One region of the Variovorax palleresanus genome, then DNA from elsewhere that is predicted to be linked to it. Evidence: predicted binding sites of a transcription regulator. Region 1 holds the regulator's gene; each other region holds the start of a gene.
What was found. The regulator sigma-54, encoded in region 1, starts transcription at its own class of promoters, with help from an activator protein. The targets are predictions, from matches to a motif close to TGGCANGNAANCTGCTTT.

Region 1 (4,734 bases):
TGACCACGCTGATCTTCACGTTGCGCCGGCGGATCTCGCGCATCACCTCCAGGCCGGCCTCGCCCGGAATCAGGTAGGGCGAGACGATGGTCACCTCGGAGCGCGCGCGGCGCATCTGCTCCACCACGTTGTAGCGCACGCTGTCGACGTCGAGCAGCGGCACGCCGCCATAGGACGCCGTCTTGCCGATCACGCGGTCGGGCGAATCGGCGTAGGCCTCGGCAAGGGCCCAGATCAGGCCGAGCTTGCCGGTGGCAAGGTCCTCGGCCATCGGGCTGTAGCCGAGCAGGTCGTTGGGGGCGGGCCGCGGCGGCGGCGGCGTGGTGTCGGGGCCGGTGGCGGCTTCGAAGCGCTTTTGCAGTTCTTCGCGCGAAAGGCCCGTGGCCACCACCGACTGGATCGGCCGCACGTACACGCTGTTCCAGTACTGGTCGAACAGGGTGCCGAGACGCGGCATCAGCGCGCCGGTCACGAAGGTGTCGAGATCGAGAAAATTCTCGCCCGCCGTGCGCCTGAAGTACTGGTTGCCGATGTTGCGGCCGCCCGCCACCGCCATCGCGCCGTCGGCGATGAAGAGCTTGTTGTGCATGCGCCGGTTGACGCGGCTGAAGTCGAAGAGCGAGGCCGCGAAGCGCTTGAGCAGACTGCCGCGCCCGGCTGGAAACGGGTTGAAGAGGCGCAGTTCGACGTTCGGCGTGGCGGCCAGGCCGAGCAGCAGTTCGTCCTCGCCCGAAGTGTAGAGGTCGTCCATCAAGAGCCGCACGCGCACGCCCCGCTCCGCCGCATCGCGCAGGGTGCGCAGCAGGTAGCGGCCGGTCTCGTCGTTCTCGATTTGGTAGTACTGCACGTCGAGCGTGCGCTGGGCGCGCCGCGCGAGTTGGATGCGCGTGTCGAAGGCGAAATCGCCGCCCGGCATCAGGCGAAAACCGCTGAGATCGAGGTCGGGCTGCGCGGCCAGCGCGATCTTGCCGAGCGCGGTGTCGGCCGACACCGCCATGGCCCGGGTGGGTGGGCGCGGCGCTTCGTCGGGCAGGGTGGCGCAGCCGGCAACGAGCAGCGCCACCGCCACGGCCAAGACCCAGTGCCCACAGCGCGACAGCAGGCGGCGAGGGGCCATCGACGGCTTTCTACAGCGCCTTGCGGAGGTTGGCGGGCGCGATGCGCAGCGCCTCGCGGTACTTGGCCACGGTGCGCCGCGCGCATTCGATGCCCTGCTCCTTGAGCATCTCGGAAATCTGGCTGTCGGACAGCGGTTTCTTGATGCTCTCGGAACTCACGAACTGCTTGATCAGCGCGCGCACCGCGGTGCTCGACGCATTGCCGCCGGTCTCGGTGCCAAGCGCGGAGCCGAAGAAGTACTTGAGCTCGACGGTGCCGAAGGGCGTGGCCATGTACTTGGCGGTGGTCACGCGCGAGATGGTCGATTCGTGCAGGCCGAGCTCGTCGGCGATCTCGCGCAGCACCAGCGGCCGCATCGCGAGTTCACCGTGCACGAAGTAGCTCTTTTGCCGCTCGACGATGGCGTTGGAGACGCGCAGGATGGTGTCGAAGCGCTGCTGGATGTTCTTGATGAACCAGCGTGCCTCCTGCAGCCGCTGCGACAGCGCCTGGCTGCCCTCGCCCTTGTGCGACTTGAGCGCCCCGGCATAGATGTCGTGCACGCGCAGGCGCGGCATCACCTCGGGGTTGAGCATGACGCGGAACTTGACGTTGGTGCCGCGGCCGATCTTGGTGACGATCACGTCGGGGATCACGATGTTGCGCTCGACATCGACAAAACGGCGGCCCGGCTTGGGCTCCAGGCGCGAAATGATCTGCAGCGCCGAGCGAACCAGCTCTTCGTTGGTGCGGGTGAGCGTGGCCAGGCGCTTGAAGTCGCGCCGCGCGAGCAGCTCCATCGGCTGCTTGCAGATGGCGATGGCGGTCTTGCGGACCAGGGCGTGTTCTTCGGTTTCGTCTTCGCTGGCGAGCGCGCGCAGCTGGATGCCGAGGCATTCGCCCAGGTCGCGCGCGCCGACGCCGGCCGGCTCCAGGCTTTGCAGCAGGCCGAGCGCCACCTGGAAGTGATGCACCAGCTCGTCGAACTGGTCGTTGTCGTCGCCCGCGAGGCCCGAGGCCAGCGCCGGCAGCGAATCTTCGAGGTAGCCGTCGTCGTTGAGCGATTCGATCAGGAAGCGCAGCGCGGCGCAGTCGTTCTCGTTGAGCCGCAGGCTCAGCGCCTGCCGGTGCAGGAAGGACTGCAGCGACTCCTGGCTGCGCGCGAGTTCGGTGGCGTCGGCGCGCTCGTCGTCGCCCAGGTTGTTCTGGCGCGCGGGAGCATCGCTGCCCCACTCGCTGTCGTCCGGCGCCATGTCGACGGTGCCGTCGCCTTCCCAGTCGGGCTCGCGCTCGGTGGCGTCGGCGGCGGGAACGTCGGTTTCGGCCGCGGCCGTGGTTTCGCTGGAGGTGGTGGCCGCGCTGCTCGCCGGAGCCGAGGCGAAGTCGCTCTCGCCGGCCTCGCCCGATGATTCATCGCGCGGCATCGGGGTATCGATGGCATCGAGGCCGAATTCCTCGCGCGCCGCTTCTTCCGCGGTGCGTTCGAGGAACGGGTTCTCGTCGAGCATCTGCTCGACCTCCTGGCTCAGTTCGAGCGTGGAGAGCTGCAGCAGCCGGATCGACTGCTGCAGCTGCGGTGTGAGCGCCAGATGCTGCGAAACGCGAAGGGACAGCCCTTGCTTCATGGAGACCGGCTCCTCCCTTACATCCGGAAGTGCTCGCCAAGGTACACCCTGCGTACTTCGGCGTTGTCGACGATCTCCGAGGGTGTGCCTTGTGCCAGCACATGCCCGTCGCTGATGATGAACGCGTGATCGCAGATGCCCAGCGTTTCACGCACGTTGTGGTCGGTGATGAGCACGCCGATGCCGCGCTCCTTCAGGAAGCTGATGATCCGCTGGATCTCGATCACCGCGATGGGGTCGATGCCGGCAAAGGGCTCGTCCAGCAGGATGAAGCGCGGCTGGGTGGCCAGCGCGCGGGCAATTTCGACCCGGCGCCGCTCGCCGCCGGAGAGCGCGAGCGCGGGGGAATCGCGCAGATGGTCCACGCGCAGGTCGGCCAGCAGCCCCGAGAGCCGCTCTTCGGTGCGCTGCTTCGACAGGGGCGCGGGCTTGCCGTTGCCATCGGGCTCGCGCTGGAGCTCGAGCACGGCACGCACGTTTTCCTCGACCGTGAGCTTGCGGAAGATCGAGGCTTCCTGCGGCAGGTAGCTCAGGCCCATGCGGGCGCGCCGGTGGATCGGCATGTGCGCAATGGGTTCGCCGTCGATGGTGATCTCGCCGGCGTCGGCCCGCACCAGGCCCACGATCATGTAGAACGAAGTGGTCTTGCCGGCGCCGTTGGGGCCCAGGAGCCCCACGACTTCGCCCTTTTGAACGTCGAGCGAGACATCCTTGACGACCTTGCGGCTACCGTAGCTTTTTTGCAGGCCGCGCACCACCAGGCGGCTGCCCGGCGTGCCATCGGCGGTGTGGCTTCCAGCGGTTTCTATCACTTGCGCCCTTCCCCTTCGCTGCCGCTGAGCGTGGTGCTCGGCCGCAGGCCGGCACCGGGTGCCGGCTGGGGCGCTGCTGGCGCGGCCCGTCCGCCGGCCGGCGCCGAGGCGCCTGGCGCGGGCGCCGTGGCGCTCTTGGGCGTCAGGATGGTCTTCACCCGCCCACCGCCCGCGGGGGCATTCACCCCGGTGTTGGGCGGCACGGTGGAACCGTTGACCGTGTAGGTGTCGTTGCTCTGGTCGTAGACGATGAGCGCGCCGCTGCTTTCGTCGTTTGGCGTGGCGCCCAGCAGGCGGCGCATCACGGCATTGCGGATGAACTTGACGTTGTCGGCGCGGCTGTCGTACTCGATGACCTCCGATTCGCCCTCGATCCACTCGTCGGGCGCATTGCGCTTCTGCTTGTAGTAGGCCCGCTTGCCGGGAGCCGCCGTGACCACCCCGTACTGGTAGCCCTCGGCGTCCTGCCGAACGTCGATGCGCGCGCCGCGGATGATGATCGTGCCCTTGGTGACCAGCACGTTCCCCGTGAACACGCTCGTCTGCTTGAGGTCGTCATAACGCATGGCGTCGGACTCGATGTTCATCGGCTTGGTGCGGTCGGCCGTCTCGGCCAGGGCGCCCGAGGCGAGACCGGCCAGCAACAGCGCGCCAACACTCAGGCGAGCCAGGCGGCCGAAGCGGCGAACAAGAGGAGTGGTGTTGGAGTAGGAGTGCAATGTCATAGAGGCACGAAACTTGCTCTGCATTGTATGCGGCAGATGGCGCCAGCCCTGCACGCACGGATGAAAAAGCCCGCCAAAGCGGGCTTGACATCCATCCGGAAACACCGCGAAACCGGCTCTGCCGGCCGCAGGTGATACCCCCTGCAAAAGGGGGTCAGCCCTTCTTGGCTTCGCCGATCAGGAAGTTGGCGACCTGGAGCGCCTTGGTCATGTTGCCGGCCGTTTCGCCGTCCACATACCAGCGGCCGGCAATTGCCAGGGCCGGAACGCCGGCCACCCTGTAGGCGTCGGTCATCTGCGAGGCGCGCTTCGCCTTGCTGGCCACGCCGAACGAAGTAAACACCTCCTTGAACTTGGCGCCGTCCAGGCCGTTGGCGGTGGCCCAGGCAATGATGTTGGCGTCGCCGTTCACGTTCTGACGCTGCTTGTGGATCGCGTCGAACACCTTCGGCTGGAATTCGTCGACCTTGCCCA
Region 2 (4,734 bases), 680 kb from region 1:
GATGCTTGCGAGCACGCCAATCACCGCCGCAACGATCATTAGTTCGATCAACGTGAATCCCTGATCTTTTCCCAATCTCTTCTTCATGCGTTCTCTCCTCAGTTGGAAGATTACATTGCAGGTCGCATGCCAAGATGCGGAGACCGGGCCTCCTGACGTCTTGTGCTTGATGATCGTTCAGGCGAAAGAGTGTCTGAGCCTAGCGCATAGATCGCGTTTAATGCCCTCAAAATACGGGACTCGGAGGGATCAGATCAATTCCGCGCCGAAAGCGCAGATCGTCGCAATTCGCAAATTTTCTGCCAAAGGTCCGTAAATGGGAGGAGCATCTGGGATAGATACTCCGTATGGTCGACCCCCTCTACACCGAGCTTTTCGTTGCAAGGCCCAGGAACATAGAAAGTTCTGAAAGCGCGGTCGAAAACGCTGAACACAGTAGCGTAGTTGCTATACATGCCTTGTCCCGCGCGAACGTGATGCCATCGGTGCATTGCCGGCGAGACTAACAACCAGCCGGCAATTCCGAGCGTCCAAGGCCTATTTATGTGAACAAACATTCCATAAAAATGTCGAACTGAACCAGCAAACGCGATTGCCCAAAGCGGAAATCCGAGAAGAAATAAAACACCGTAATCTATAACAGCAGTCGAAACCCGATTGATCGGATGAAATCTAAACAATGTGAACCAAGTCATTTCCTCGTCGCTGTGATGGAGCGAATGAGCTGACCAGAGTATAGGAGAGTGTTCAAGCCGGTGACGCCAATATCCGACGAAATCACCGGTTGCAATACAAATCATGCCGGCCATCCACACCGGCATAGCATCCAGCGTGGGGGCAAAGAATATCAACCCCCTTGAGTCTAGCACCCGATAAATAACGCCGACCAGCACGGAGATTGGCGCCGCCACAATCAAAGCGTCAACGAAATACACCATCAGATTGACTCGAAGACTCGAAGGGCGCAGTCTTCGTAGCTCATCCCGCCAATTGCACTTGTTAATCAAAATGGCGATTAGTACTCCGCCCGTCGTCAAAAGGATGAGTTCTTTTACACAATCCCATTGGTACCATAGCGTATTAAGGATTGACTCAATCGATTCGTTCATTTACACCCCACCGTAGCAACGAAAAAGCCGCCCGAAGGCGGCCTCTTGTGACGTAAATGTAAATTACGGCGAGGCAGCGACGGCAGCGCCGCAGGCAGCCGTGTTGTACTTGACATCAGCGGTGCTGGTGCAAGTCCACGTGCCGTTGGCATCACGGTTCCAGGTGATTGCCTTCGCGGTGCCGGCCGTCAGCGTGTTAGCGGCCTTGTTGCCGAAGGTACCCAGGATCGAAGCCGTGCCGGCAGAAGCGGTGATCGTCACCACTGGATAGCCTGCGCCGGTCACAGTCGGAGCGCCAGCTTGCGCAGTACCGGAGAGGATGCTCGAAGCGGTAGCACCAGGATTGCACTCGCCAGCAGCTGCACCGATGGTGGTCCGGCCGTTGTTCATGCAGTCTTCGATAGCAGTCTTGATGGCGCCAGTTTCGCCAACAGCGCGCGAGACCTGCGACTTGGCGATGTACGTTTGGTACTGGGGGATAGCAATAGCAGCCAAGATACCGATGATCGCCACAACGATCATCAGTTCGATAAGGGTGAAACCCTTTTGCACGTTGCGTGCGATCAAACGACGGTTCATTCAAAAACTCCAGGTTGGTTGGTAGAGCCCGGGAACCAGCCCGGAGCGCAGTTTCTTCCGCAGCATCTGTGCCACCCGTCCGGGAGGCCACTTCGCCATGGAAATGAACACTTTTGTTAACACTAAATTTACATCAAGTGACACATTCCGCTCCGAGATGCTACAGAACGTGACAATTTTGTCATGCCCGGTCGTCCGCCGGACTCAAAAAGTCAATACTCCGTCCGCCTTAAGCCACCGAATGTCCCGCTGCGCCAAGCCGGCCACCTGATGCCCCACCAGCGCGTCGATCTGGTTCATGATTTCTTCGGTTTCGGCGGGCTTGGTGTGGGTGATGTAGATCGGGTATTTCCTGCCTGGCTCGATGTGCGCCAGCTCGTCGGCCAGCACCTTGGGTGACAGGTGGAGGCTGCGGTCGGCCAGGGCCTGCTCGCGGTTGCTGAAGGCGGTTTCTATGACGAGCATGGCCACGTCCAGCGCGTTGACGCGGTCCCAGAAGGGGGCGTTGCGCTCGGTGTCGCCTGAAAAGACCCAGTTCGCACCGCCTTCGGCGCGGCTCACGGCAAAGCCGCAGGCGGGCACGGTGTGCACGGCGGGCAGCACTTCGACGCGCTTGGGCGTGGCGCTGCCCAGTTGCAGGGTCTGGCCGACGGCGATGTCGTGAAAACTCACGAAGGGGGCTTCGGGGCTGGGAATGCTCTCGAAATCGGGCCAGATGACGTTGTTGAACACATGGGCGCGCAGCGCCTCGATGGTGGCGCGCAGGGCGTGCACGCGCAGCGGGCGGGTGCGGCGGCCGCCCACGGCGTCGAGCATGAGAGGGAGCGCGGCAATGTGGTCGAGGTGGCAGTGGGTGAGCACCACGTCGTCGATGCGGGCCATCTCGTCGAGCGTGAGGTCGCCCACGCCGGTGCCCGCATCAACGAGCAGGTCGGTGTCGACGAGGAACGAGGTGGTGCGGCAGTCCTTGGCAATGGCACCCGAGCAGCCCAGCACGCGAACCTGCATTGAGAAAGACCCCCCGCTTGTGTTTGTGGTCATTTGGTTTCAAACCGGGTTGCGCCGTCCCATTCGGGGTCTTGAGGCCGCAACGCCATCGAGGCTAATCGCTGGGCGTAGAGCTGGTAAAGGACTTTTTTGGCATCTGCGGCGAGCAATGGGTCCAGCAGGGTCCGGCCCATCGCCCAGTCCTGGCGGCGGTAGGCGTCAAGTACCTGCGCCCAGCGCTGCAAGTGCTGGGATCGCTGCTCGGCCGCGGGGCCTTGGGCTTGTTCGGTGTCGGCGGCCAGGGGCGTGAAGACGGCAACGGCCTGTGCCTTGCCCTTGACGAGCACGCTGTCGAGCTCCTGCCAGAGGCAGCGGGGCGCGAGTTCGCGGGTGGCGCCGCTGGCGACGATCTCCACGCCGTAGTGCGCGCTGAGGCCCTCGAGGCGCGACGCGAGATTGACCGCATCGCCAACCACGGTATAGCTGCGCCGTGCCACGGAGCCCATGTCGCCCACGCACATGACGCCGCTGTTGATGCCGATGCCCACGCTGATTTCGGGGCGCCCGACGGCGCGCTGGGCCTGGTTGATGTCGCGCACGGTGTGCGCCATTTCGAGCGCGGCCCGCACGGCCAGCGTGGCGTGGTCGGGGGTGTCGACGGGCGCGCCCCAGAAGGCCATGACGCAGTCGCCCATGTATTTGTCGACGGTGCCGCGGTGCGCGCTGATGACATTGGTGAGGCGGCTGAACAGGGTGTTCAAAAAGGCCTGGAGCTCGGCCGGTGCCATCTGCTCCGACAGCCTGGTAAAGCCGCGCATGTCGCAGAACATGACGGTCATCTGCTTGCTCTCGGCATGCATGCTGTAGCGGCCGGGGTCCCTGAGCATTTCGTCGACCAGCTGCGGCGGCACGTAGGTGCCGAAGAGCCGCACCAGCCCACGGCGCGCGCGGGACTCGATGAAGTAACCCCAGCCCATGTTGAGCACGAAGGCCAGCGCCGCCATGGCCAGGGACGTGGCCAGCGGCAGCACAAGGCCGTGGCCTAGGTAAAGCCAGGCGTTTGCGCCGACCAGCGCAGCCACGGTGGCAATGCCCAGCAGAAGGGCGCGCGTGGCTGGCAGCAGCGAGAGGCCCAGCGCCAGCACCAGGCCCGCGGCCAAGAGGCTCAGCACTTCGTAGCCGGCGGCGTAGTCGGGCACCGCGAGCAGGCGGTGGTCGAGCATGGCCGACACGACGTTGGCGTGCACCTCCACACCTGGAAAACCGGCACCCACGGGCGTGACGCGCAGGTCTTGCAGGCCAGGCGCAGTGGCGCCGACGAGCACGATCCTGTCTTTCAGCTCGCCTGGTGCGAGCCGGCCTTCGAGCACGTCGGCGGCGGCCACGTAGCGGAACGAGCCGCCATTCGCGCCGCCGGGGCCGCGAAACGGCACCTGCATGCTGGCGGTTTCGTCGACCGGCACGCGCAGGCGGCCCACCAGCAGGGATTGGAGCCGGGGCACGGCGCCACCGGAGGCAAAGGCCGGCAGCACAGGCGGGCCGCCGTTGGCCAGCCGGTAGACGGCGAGACCGAGCGATTCGTAGTAGCCGGACCGCGCCGCATCGCCTTCGTAGCGCGCAATGAGGGGTGCGGCGCGGATGGCGCCATCGCCCGTCGACGAGACCAGTGTGTTGACGAACCCCGACGCAGGCGCGGCGGCGGCCAGCACGGGCAGGTTGGCGCCAAAGCCGTTCCAGGCCGTTGCGTAGCCGTGGCCCGGCGGAAATGCCTCGGGCTGGAGCAACGGAGCCGCGGGCAACTGGCCTTTCGCGCTCGGCTTTTCGGTGCGGGTGAAGTAGTAGCCGAGCGCCACGCGCCGGCCTTCGAGCGCGCGGGCAAAGGTGGCGTCGTTGTCGAGCGCGGGTGCGAGCCGTTCGATGCCCGTGGCAAGGCCGGGCATGTCGCGCAGCGGCCCGCTTGCGATCTGGCGCAGCTTGTCGAGGCCGGAGCTCCGGTCGGGCTCGATGAACATCACGTCGAAGCCCAGCACCGCCACCTGCTGGCGCCCGATGAGCTCTT
Region 3 (4,734 bases), 2.2 Mb from region 1:
GCTGTCCTCGGTGCCGTCGAGCCATTCGGGCGACCAGATGCGGTTGAGGTTGTGCACCAGTTGCCGGCTGTCGAAGGGCAGCGCCTTGTCGAAGGACTCGTACGCTTCCACGTTGGCAAAGCTCACGGTGAGCGTGCCGATCTTGGGGCGCACGTTGGTGTCGAGCAGATGCGTGGCGGCGGTCATGCCGCAGATTTCGTTGCCGTGCGTGAGTGCGTTGATCAGCACGTGCGGGCCGGGCTTGCCGGACTCGAAGCGATGCACGTAGTCGATGCCGATGTTGCCCTTGCGGTAGGCGGAGAGGTCGCGGGGGAGGACTTCGAGGGCGGGGGGCGTTTGGGTCATTGGCGTTGGCGTTGGCGTTGGCGTTGGCGTTGGCGTTGGCGAAATTGAAGCGGACTGGTCGGGCGAGTTTGCTACAGGCTGCGCTTTCGTGCTTCTTGTGCTGCTCGCAGCTACCTCGAGCGGATGAGCGCGTACCGAGTTGCCTTGCCTTGCCCCGTTTTTTCGAGCAAGCCGGATGCCACCATCTCGGTCAGTTCCCGATATGCGGTGGCGCGCGACACGCCCGCAATGGCCACATATTTCTCCGTGCTCATGCCGCCCAGGAATCCATCGGGACCGGCGTCATAGAGCTTGTTCAACACTTTGCGCTGGCTCGGCGTAAGTTGCGGATGCGCGGTGTCCAGTTGGGCCCAGAACCCGGCCTTGGCGCCTGCGGCCTGGATCTGCGCCAGCGTCGAGAGGCACGCCTTTTCGATACAGCCGATGAACCAGCGCACCCAGGGTGTGACATCCATATGCCCCTGCGCGCTGGCAGCCTGCAGCTGGTTGTAGTACCCGGCGCGGTCGAGCCACAGCTGCTGCGAGAGGCTGAACAGTCGCTGGTTGCTGCGCAGGTCCTGCGCCAGCGCCAAGTCGCTCAGCGCCCGGCCGATGCGGCCGTTGCCGTCTTCGAACGGGTGAATGGCTTCGAACCATAGGTGTGCGATGGCGCTGCGCACGATGCCATCAATCTTCGGGTGCTGCCGCCCTTCTTCGAACCATTCGAGCAACGCCTTCATCTGCGCTGGCACATCACGGGAAGGAGGTGCTTCATAGTGCACCGTGTCGGGCTTGCCAATGCGCGGCGTGACGATCTGCATGGGGTCTTCGTGGACACGGTAGCCACCAGTGACGATGCGCGTGATGCCGCTTCGCCCGTTTGGAAAAAGCGCGGCATGCCAATCGAGGAGCCTGCCTTCTGCCAGTGGTTCATTCCAGCGCGCGATGGCCGCTTCAACGATGTCGAGCGTGGCTTCCGTGCGTGCATCCTTTGGCACGCGATCGGCGGGCGTGAGCCCCAGCCGCCGGGCCGCCGAGGCCCGTACCGAATTGACCTGCAGCGTTTCACCCTCGATCTGCGCTGTAGCGATGGCTTCCTGCGTCCACTCGCCGAGTTGGAGTTCGCTCAGATCGATGAGTTGAAGGTTGCCGGCTACGCCCAGCATGCGCCCCTGTGCCAGGCGCGCAGCCGACAGCGCGGGCTGCAGCGCCTGCGCGTCGACCTCGAAGTGCGGCCATTCTTTAGCTTGCCAGATCCACATGAAGCGCATTTTAGGCAAATACGCTTCAAAAATGAAGCGCATCACGGACAAATGCGCTTCAGCGTCGCGCTGGGCCCTACCAGTTGGCCTCACGCTCCGGCGTCGCCGAAATATGGTGGATCGACAGGTCGGCCCCGTCGTATTCCTCTTCCTGCGTGAGCCGCAGCCCCATCGTGGCCTTGAGTGCGCCGTACACCGCCGCCCCTGCCAGCGCAGCCCAGGCCACACCGATCAAGGTGCCGATGAGCTGCGCCCACAGGCTCACGCCGCCGATGCCGCCCAGCGCCTGCGTGCCGAAGATGCCGGCCGCGATGCCGCCCCAGGTGCCGCACAGGCCGTGCAGCGGCCACACGCCGAGCACGTCGTCGATCTTCCACTTGTTCTGCGTGAGCGTGAACATCACCACGAAGATGGCGCCGGCCACGCCGCCCACCACCAGCGCGCCCAGCGGGTGCATCAGGTCGGAGCCGGCGCACACCGCCACGAGGCCGGCGAGCGGTCCGTTGTAGACGAAGCCGGGGTCGTTCTTGCCGAGCGCCAGGGCCACCAGGGTGCCGCCCACCATGGCCATGAGCGAATTGACGGCCACGAGGCCCGAGATCTTGTCGATGCTCTGCGCGCTCATCACGTTGAAGCCGAACCAGCCCACGCAAAGCACCCAGGCGCCCAGCGCCAGAAAGGGAATGTTCGACGGCGGATGCGCGCTCAGCGAGCCGTCGCCGCGGTAGCGGTTGCGGCGCGCGCCCAGCAGCAGCACGGCCAGCAGCGCGAGCCAGCCGCCCACCGCATGCACCACCACCGAACCCGCGAAGTCGTGAAACTCGCTGCCCGTGGCCGAGGCGATCCACGCCTGGATGCCGAAAGCCTTGTTCCAGGCGATGCCCTCGTACAGCGGGTAAACGAAGCCGACGATGACCGCCGTGGCGATCAGTTGCGGCCAGAACTTGGCGCGCTCCGCGATGCCGCCCGAGATGATGGCCGGAATGGCCGCGGCAAAGGTCAAGAGGAAGAAGAACTTCACCAGCTCGTAGCCGCTCTTGGCGGCGAGCTCGGTGGCGCCCACGAAGAAGTGGGTGCCGTACGCCACGCCGTAGCCGACCAGGAAGTACACGATGGTCGAGACCGAGAAGTCGACCAATATCTTGACCAGCGCATTGACCTGGTTCTTCTTGCGAACCGTGCCCAGTTCGAGAAAGGCGAAACCGGCGTGCATGGCCAACACCATGATGGCGCCGAGAAGGATGAACAGCGCGTCAGCGCCCTGTTTGAGTGCGTCCATGGGAGCTTCTTGCAGTTTTCTGGTTTGAATTGGTGCGTGCACCCGAATTGCTCGGAGCAGCGCCGCAAGAAAGCAAAAATGGTGCCTATAGGCTCTTCGATGGTGCGAAATGAGCCATAAAGGGGCTTTACGATTCAGGCTCGCACCGGAACAGGACACTCACGGGCCTGCCCCGGCCACTCAAGTCGCCCCTGCGCGCAGGGCTTCGCGGTAGCGGCGGCTGCACGGCACCGTGGTGCCATCGGCCATGTGCAGCCGGGCATCGCCACCGTCGAGTGGCTCGATCTCCTTGATGCGGCCCAGGTTGACCGCGTGGCTGCGGTGCACTCGCACGAAATGGGCAGGGTCGAGCTGGGTCAGAAAATCGGTGAGCGTGGCGCGCAGCAGGTAGTCGTGGCCATTGACGTGCAGGCCGACGTAGTTGCCCTCGGCCTGGAGCCAGTCGATGTCGCCCGCGGCAATGAGAAATTCGCGCCGCAGCTTGCGCACCAGAAAGCGCTCCGGCCGGGCGGGCGGCACCGCGGGTTCCACAAGAGCGGGTTGGGCGGGCTCGGGCGGATCGAGCACGCGCGCCTCGCCTTGCAGCCGCAGCATGAAGACACCGTAGACCCAGATGCCGAACACCATTGACAGGTAGGCGCGCACGTCCTTCAGGTATTCGTAGCCCCAGCGTCCGGTCCAGCCCGCAAAGTCGTAGCGCTCGCCCATGGCCGAATAGACCATGGCACGCAGCGCGAACATCGCGGCCACGTGCACCAGGCTGAAGACGACGCTGGCGGCCGCGTGCCACGCCAGGTAGCGCAGCAGATTCGTGCGCGCCAGCGGCGACAGCCGGCGCTGGACGGCGACCACGGCAGGCACCAGTGCCAGCAGCACCAAGTGGCTCGACACCTCCCAGGTCACGATTTCCCAGGTGGCGCGCGGCACTGCGCGATCACGCGCATCGACCAGCGCCACCATGGTGTTGAACACCGCCTGCAGCCCCATGAAGACGACCCAGAAGCCCACTTCCACCCAGCGGCGGATGGGTTCATAGCGCTCGTACAGGTTCTTTTTTCGGGAATCTCCCATGCCCGGGATTCTCGCGATCCACGCGTTCGGCGGGAAAATTTCGTCCCCCGGAGCCCACCGCTCGTCACAAAAGGGCCGCGATCCGTCCCTCAGGCAGACCGCGCGCGGCGCAAGAACGCAACCATCGGCCCCTCCTTCCCACGCGTTTTCGAGGAGCGTCCGATGAGCGCAACCCCTGACACCCGGTCCGCAGCACCCGACCGCCGCCACGACATCGACGCGCTGCGCGCGCTGGCCTTCCTGCTGGTCATCCTCTACCACGTGGCGATGTACTACGTGGCCGACTGGCCCTGGCACCTCAAGAGCCCGCATGCGGCCGAATGGCTGCAGTGGCCGATGCGCGTGCTCAACCTCTGGCGCATGGACTTGGTGTTCCTGGTCTCGGGCGTGTCGCTGGGCTTCCTGAGCCGCCACCAGGGCAGCTGGGGCCTGCTGCGCAGCCGTGGCGTGCGGCTGATGCTGCCGCTGGTTTTCGGCATGGCGGTGATCGTGCCCTACCAGGCCTATGCAGAGGGCGTGGCCAACGGCCTGGTGGCGCCGGGCTTCGGCGCGTTTTTGCTGCGCTATCTGTCGATGGGCGATCCGTGGCCCAAGCAGGCTTTTGCCGGCGCGGAGTTCGGCATCACCTGGAACCACCTCTGGTACCTGCCCTATCTGTTCACTTACACGGCCATCGTCGCGCTGACGCTGCCGCTGTGGAAATCGCCCGCCGGCCAGTGGATGCGCTGCCGCTTCAACGGGCTGCGCGGCTGGAAGCTGCTGTTGCTGCCGGCGCTTCCGCTGCTGGTCTGGACGATG

Region 2: a site for sigma-54 is predicted at 1,745-1,762, ahead of ACJ7Z0_RS15460 (pilin). Genes of this name have one in related genera too.
Region 3: a site for sigma-54 is predicted at 2,935-2,952, ahead of ACJ7Z0_RS08075 (ammonium transporter). Genes of this name have one in related genera too.

Annotation. Positions count from the first base shown of each region.
Region 1 covers NZ_JBJNVP010000002.1:3,130,863-3,135,596, reverse strand. The annotation lists gene ACJ7Z0_RS18635 (phospholipase D family protein) at 1-1,117, opposite strand, end outside; gene rpoN (RNA polymerase factor sigma-54) at 1,128-2,723, opposite strand; gene lptB (LPS export ABC transporter ATP-binding protein) at 2,741-3,535, opposite strand; gene lptA (lipopolysaccharide transport periplasmic protein LptA) at 3,532-4,260, opposite strand; gene ACJ7Z0_RS18615 (thiol:disulfide interchange protein DsbA/DsbL) at 4,415-4,734, opposite strand, start outside.
Region 2 covers NZ_JBJNVP010000002.1:2,447,626-2,452,359, forward strand. The annotation lists gene ACJ7Z0_RS15450 (pilin) at 1-87, opposite strand, end outside; gene ACJ7Z0_RS15455 (sterol desaturase family protein) at 255-1,109, opposite strand; gene ACJ7Z0_RS15460 (pilin) at 1,173-1,688, opposite strand; gene ACJ7Z0_RS15465 (3',5'-cyclic-nucleotide phosphodiesterase) at 1,893-2,696, opposite strand; gene ACJ7Z0_RS15470 (CHASE2 domain-containing protein) at 2,726-4,734, opposite strand, start outside.
Region 3 covers NZ_JBJNVP010000002.1:933,285-938,018, forward strand. The annotation lists gene ACJ7Z0_RS08065 (M14 family metallopeptidase) at 1-345, opposite strand, end outside; gene ACJ7Z0_RS08070 (Fic family protein) at 456-1,628, opposite strand; gene ACJ7Z0_RS08075 (ammonium transporter) at 1,663-2,865, opposite strand; gene ACJ7Z0_RS08080 (LytTR family DNA-binding domain-containing protein) at 3,046-3,936, opposite strand; gene ACJ7Z0_RS08085 (acyltransferase family protein) at 4,099-4,734, shown strand, end outside.